One region of the Thalassotalea sp. SU-HH00458 genome, then DNA from elsewhere that is predicted to be linked to it. Evidence: predicted binding sites of a transcription regulator. Region 1 holds the regulator's gene; each other region holds the start of a gene.

Region 1 (2,211 bases):
CGTTAATAAGTTCAGTTAATTTCATAATGCTCGTGTTGAAATAGACGATGGATTAATGTTGGTTGATTTTGCCTTTGTACTTTAAAACTTGTTTATCGAGTTTATTAACTAAAGCATCGATTGAAGCATACATATCGGCATTTTCGGCTTTTGCGTGTATTTCTGTTCCGTTAAGATGGGCTGTTGCTTCCGCAATTTGATTCAGCTTTTCTACCGTCAATACCACATGAACATTATTTATATGATCAAAATGTCGTTCCAACTTGGCAAATTTTGTATTGACACTTTCACGTAAAGCTTCAGTAATTTCAACATGATGACCAGCAAGATTAATTTGCATAAGCTTAGATCCTTATTTAGTTGTTAAAGTAGACTTTTTCGTTGGTTAGAAGGAGGAATTGACAATGATTCTCGATACTTGGCAATGGTTCTTCTGGCGACATTAATGCCTTGTTCTGCAAGTAATTCCGCCATTTTACTATCACTTAATGGTTTGGCTGGAATTTCTGCAGCGACCAACTTTTTAATTAAAGCTCGAATTGCGGTGGATGAACATTCTCCACCATTTTCTGTACTTACGTGGCTAGAGAAGAAATATTTTAATTCAAAGATTCCTCTAGGTGTATGCATATATTTTTGGGTCGTAACACGGGAAATAGTGGACTCATGCATATCTACCGCTTCAGCAATATCATTGAGTACCATAGGGCGCATTGCTTCTGGCCCGTGTTCAAAGAAGCCTTGTTGGCGTTGTACAATGCAGTTAGAGACTTTTAACAATGTATCATTTCGGCTTTCTAAGCTTTTAATAAACCATTTAGCTTCTTGTAGGTTTGAACGTATAAACTGACTGTCTGTTGATGATTTCATGTTTCGTGCCATGGAGGCATATTGCTGATTAACCGATAATCGTGGTGCTGTATCTGGATTTAATTCAACCATCCAACGACCATTTTTCTTTTCGACCGAAACATCAGGGATGACATATTGATCATCACCTTTAATGACACTATCACCTGGTCTTGGATCCAGCGATTGAATTAGCTTGATCACTTCGCGTAGTTGATCTTCTTTTAAACGCGTTTTCCGCATGATTTGGCGATAATCTCGGTTACCTAATAAGTCGATATATTCATTAATGATCAGCTTACTTTCTTTTAACCAAGGCGTTTCTTTATCAAATTGATTTAATTGAATGGTTAAACATTCTGAGATAGAGCGAGCCCCAACGCCAACAGGATCAAACATATTAATACGTTTAAGTACGGCTTCAACTTCATCAAGTTCAACTTCTTCATTGCCCATCGCTTCAAGAATTTCTTCAACACTGACTCTTAAATAGCCAGCATCATCGATGGCATCAATAATAGCCGTCGCGATGGCAAGGTCCGTTTCTGAAAATGGCGTTAACTCCATTTGCCAGCGTAAATGGTCTTGAATGGAGTCCGTTGTTTCGCCCTGATAAGTATAATCTTCTGAAGCAGGTGCACTGGCACCGGTATTTGAAACGCCAGCACTGTAGCTTTCTTCCCAGGTAGTGTCTATGTTGAGCTCTTCAGGGATCTCAGATTTATCCATAGCTTCCGTCGTACTAATTTCATCGATAGTAGGAGCTGAATCTTCACTGCCGTCGGATGTTTTAGTGTTTTGTTCTGTTACACCAGCAGAAAATGCTTCTTCTAAGTTATCCGATTGCGCATCATTGTCACTTGGGGTTGATTCATCTACTTCTAATAATGGATTACTTTCAAGAGCTTCTTGGATCTCTTGCTGAAGATCCAACGTCGACAATTGCAAAAGCTTAATCGCTTGTTGCAATTGTGGAGTCATGGTGAGTTGTTGTCCTATTCGGAGCTGCAGACTAGGGCGCATTTATCGTATTATTTTCCTATTTTCTAGCTTCATATTGATTTTTACTTTTTATCAAAGCTTTGTGTAACTATAGCGTGAATTGCTCACCAAGGTATACATCTCTTACCTGTTGATTCGCAAGAATTTGATCTGCATTGCCTTCCGCGATTAATTCACCGTGACTAACAATATATGCATGCTCACAAACGTCTAATGTTTCACGAACATTGTGATCTGTGATTAAAATTCCAATGCCACGTTGTTTTAAGTGTAGGATAATTTTTTTTATATCACCTACTGAAATTGGATCAACACCAGCAAAAGGCTCATCAAGTAAGATAAATTTGGGCTCTGCCGCTA
Region 2 (2,211 bases), on a different contig from region 1:
CGGGGTTTCGGAAACGGCCAAACATCCGTTTAATTTGATGATACTTACCTTCATATAACTGAACTTCTAACTGATGTTCATCAATAACCGTTAAAAAAGCGGGCAGAGTGGTAATATCTTCATACTGAAAATACATCCCTTTAACGAAAGCATCGATATATGATTGTTCTTGCTCTTTGTTAATGGCATGTTCAACGGTTACCAGATATTTTTTTGCCACTTTATGCTCAGGAGACATTAATCGCTCCGACCAACGACTATCATTGGTGAGTAATACGAGTCCTGAGGTATTAAGATCTAAACGACCGACAATATGTAGTTCATTTTTAGCCGGATGATTGATTAAATCAATCACTGTTCGATGCTGTTCGTCAACCGTGGCGCACACCACACCAACAGGTTTATGTAGCATTAAGTAAAAAGCTTGATTATTTTGCAGTGTTTCGCCGTCTAACTGAACATGAGAAAATTTATTAATAATATAGCCAATTTCATTAATCGCCTGTCCATCAACTGAAATTCGCTTTTGCGCTAACATTAATCGCACGTCACGACGACTAATGTGCAAATGCTCACCAATAAAACGGTCTAAGCGAGTATGTGATATTGACATAGTAAATAAATACACTAAAAAGTTTAGTGAAAGTTTACCAAGTTATTTCACTAACTTTAATATCGACTGAGGTTTTTCTGGTTGGATAATCACACTTTGTGATCTTAATTGATCGTTTTTAAAGCGATCAAAATGTGCAGTTTTAGCGCCCATTTTGCGGCAAAACTGCTTAAATGTTTGAAGATCTTGAAAAGTATACGGGTTATCATCTGCTGTCATTAATCCATCAATATATATAGCATCTCCGTTACAATTAATATTGGCGATAGCACTATATTTATCACCATAGTTTTTTGTTCTCAGTGCTCTTACGGTTTTAATTTCAAAAAACCAATCGTCCATTTTTATATAACGTTGCATGTCATTCATTCGTCTTACCTTAAAAAAAGAGCCGACTGAGGTTGGGAGAAACAGCCGGCTTAAATGGGGGAATAAGCAAAACTTACTTGATGTCTTTTATCAAAAAAATTACTTCACTTGTGCTATATATTGGTTAAATTCCGCTTCACTAATACCTGAATCGGTATTGAGATCCATTTTGGCAAATAGAGCGACTAATTTCTCACTTTTGCTTGATTGAATTTCGGCTTTACTTAATAAACCATCTTTATTTACGTCAAATTTTTCAACCAAGCTTGCAAACTTACTTGGTGCTTTAGTTTCAGAAATCACTTTAACTTCGCTGGTTTTCACTGCTGCTTTCATGTCATTATTAACCGCTAGTTTTGCATCACCTTCGTTAGCATGTGCTACATAAGAACCGATGGCACAAGTTAAAACTACTGCAGTTACTTTTTTTAAACTAATTGTATTCATTATTTTATCCTTTCTTTTTGTTATCAACGTCAGTCTCTAACATGAGACATACAAACAGACATTGCACACGACGTACCAAGTATTTAAGTAATTGATAATAAAGAAATTAAATAAAAATCATTGTCAGTTATTGTCGCTAATAAGAGACAGTTAAATAAATTTATAATTATTCCCCCCTAACTACTGAGTTAAAGAATAAAAATTTACTATATTTATCAATAAGTAAGGTCGATAAACAACCACAAAACAACACTGTCACCAATTAGAGACAGTGTTGTTTTTTTGCTGAAATACCGTAAAAATACAACGACATCATTTTACTCATAAAATATATTCATTAAGGTTGCCGATTGAAAAAGCCGATAAAAAAATGGCGGATAGAAACTGTTTTAAATTTTTCTGGTATCCGCCAATGGTCAATAAAGTCACTTACCCTTATCGGTTTTAGTTTAGTTGCTATCCCGCTAACATTTGCCTTGCTATATGGCGCAAATCAAGTCAATAAACTTTCACAACAAGGTAGTTCTGCGATTATCAATGTTGCTGAGTTAGTTAAAATAAACCGACAACTCAGCATTGAAATGAATAAATTGCAACGTTTTGCAAGTCAATATGTGGTGTTAGAAGAACAAGGGTTATACGAACAATTTATTCAACAAAAAGATAAATTAACGCAAATGATCACAACAGAAATGGTGATCTATCAAGACGAGCCACTCAATCAATTAAGCCAGCAACTATTCACAGAAATAGAACAATTAAATCTACATCAACCAAATTCA
Region 3 (2,211 bases), on a different contig from region 1:
TTTGAATATCTTGCTACAGGTTCTTTGTCAGAGTTTACAAGGCACTTTTGAAATTTAAATAGATTGACGTGACAAGTGATATCAACTTATATAGAACTATCATTAAAAACATTTTATTTGTATTAGCCAAAAGGTATCAAAATGAGTAATAAAATTTCAGGTAGCTGTTTATGCGGTAAAGTTAAAAGTACAGTTGAAGGCCCTTTTCAAAAATTCTATCAATGCTATTGTGATCGCTGCCAAAAGAAAACAGGCTCGGCCTTTGCGTCACTAATCTTTACTGCACCTGATAAAATTGAATGGCATCAAGGTCAAGCCTTGATCAAACGATTCGATCTCCCCAATGCCATTCGGTTTAGTAACAGTTTTTGTACCGAATGTGGCTCACAAGTACCTTATTTAAGTCGAGACGGTAGTATGTTGGTGATCCCTGCGGGCTATTTAGAAGGTGATCCTAAAATCACCCCTCAAGCAAATATCTTTTGTGAAGAAAAACCCGTTTGGTTTGAATCGGGCCAAGCGGCGGCACAATTTGATCAATATCCGACCTAAGGCTTTAGCAACGAATCAACCGTTTAACTTTCAACGATTAGCCATAACTTTAAATGACACTTTGCGGTTATGGCAATCTTGCTCATCAGCCTTAAGCTTGATTGAGTTTTGATGAGGCACCCTAGCTAACTGGTACGCACCAAATTAGTGCAACAATAAATAAATCGTGCAAACGTTATTAAAACAACAAGCATCACACTTCCAACCATAAATATATTTTATATCAATGAATACAACAAGATAAAGCTTAAATCTAGCTAATGGTCAAAATGGCACAATAGTTGAAATCATCTAACTAAATCATACTTGTTGATGTGAGAATTATGCTAAAGACTTTTATAAAGCAACACCGTTTACCCGTAGAATTTGAACAAACGGTTGAAGAATATTACCAACCACTCGCGGATCGTGTTTTTAAGCAATTTAAAGCAAATGAAGGGGCTTTTTTTGTTGGTATTAATGGCTGCCAAGGTAGTGGCAAATCAACGTTTACCGATTATATTGCAGAATACTTAACAAGCACCTATCAACTAAATGTTATTGTGATGTCGTTAGATGACTTTTATTTAACTCGTCAAGAGCGCAAAGACCTTGCAGACAAAGTTCATCCTTTATTAGAAACACGCGGCGTACCCGCAACTCATGATATTACGGCATTAAAGCAAGTATTAAGTCACTTAAGTGAGAAAAAAACGGGCTTTAAAATTCCTCGATTTAATAAAGCAACAGACGAACCTTATCCAGAAGAAAATTGGCAACGTGTCGACAAACCCGTTGATATTATTTTGCTAGAAGGTTGGTGTTGGGGCGTAGAACCTCAAACCGATGAACAATTAAAATCGCCAATCAATGAACTTGAATTACAACATGATACTCATGGCATTTGGCGAACTTATGTCAATCAACAACTCAAAACCACCTATGAACCTTTGTATGAAAAAATGGATTTTTGGGTATCTTTACAAGCACCTTCATTTGACTGCGTATACAAATGGCGATTAGAACAAGAAGAAAAACTAAAAGCGAGAAATGAAAATTTAACCGATTCAAAAATCATGTCTCCCGCAGAGATATTAAATTTTACTCAATATTTTCAAAGGCTAAGTGTACAAGCGTGCAATACAATATCTAAATCAGCCGATGCCATTTTTTACCTAGAGAACAACCGACACATTCGTCAATTGAGTCTTAAGGAGTAACAATGCGCACTGAGAAAGTATTGATATTTAGCGATTTAGACGGCACTTTGCTTGACCACTACACGTATCAAGCAAATGATGCCTACGACACTATCTTCAAACTAAAAAAAGCGGATATCCCTATTATTCTAAACACGAGTAAAACGAGAGCTGAATTAGCCAATATACAAGCTGAATTAGCGCTAGATACACCGTTTATTATAGAAAATGGCGCGGCTGTTTTTATCCCTAAAACAACTTTTTCGACACAACCTGCTGACACCTCAAGCGTTGACAATTACTGGGTTAAGTCTTTTGCTTCATCAAGAAAGTATTGGTTAGAGTTACTTGACACCGTTTGTGCCGATTTTAAACACTTATATCAAGGCTTTTCAACGTTAACAATTGAGCAATTAACAAAGTTAACAGGGCTTTCAGCAGACAAAGCCGCGCAAGCAAAACAACGTCAATATGGCGAACC

What was found. The regulator sigma-54, encoded in region 1, starts transcription at its own class of promoters, with help from an activator protein. The targets are predictions, from matches to a motif close to GTTGGCACGNNNNTNGNNT.
Region 2: the regulator sigma-54 is predicted to act here: its motif matches at 1,491-1,509, upstream of ABXH06_RS02115 (EF-hand domain-containing protein).
Region 3: the regulator sigma-54 is predicted to act here: its motif matches at 821-839, upstream of ABXH06_RS07605 (kinase).

The regions. Positions count from the first base shown of each region.
Region 1 is NZ_BAABWW010000002.1:191,489-193,699, forward strand. Features, by position in the region: gene ptsN (PTS IIA-like nitrogen regulatory protein PtsN) at 1-25, opposite strand, end outside; gene hpf (ribosome hibernation promoting factor) at 53-340, opposite strand; gene ABXH06_RS03820 (RNA polymerase factor sigma-54) at 364-1,872, opposite strand; gene lptB (LPS export ABC transporter ATP-binding protein) at 1,940-2,211, opposite strand, start outside.
Region 2 is NZ_BAABWW010000001.1:473,664-475,874, forward strand. Features, by position in the region: gene ABXH06_RS02105 (pseudouridine synthase) at 1-613, opposite strand, end outside; gene ABXH06_RS02110 (hypothetical protein) at 656-982, opposite strand; gene ABXH06_RS02115 (EF-hand domain-containing protein) at 1,082-1,429, opposite strand; gene ABXH06_RS02120 (sensor histidine kinase) at 1,780-2,211, shown strand, end outside.
Region 3 is NZ_BAABWW010000004.1:133,007-135,217, forward strand. Features, by position in the region: gene ABXH06_RS07600 (GFA family protein) at 142-552, shown strand; gene ABXH06_RS07605 (kinase) at 876-1,751, shown strand; gene ABXH06_RS07610 (HAD-IIB family hydrolase) at 1,754-2,211, shown strand, end outside.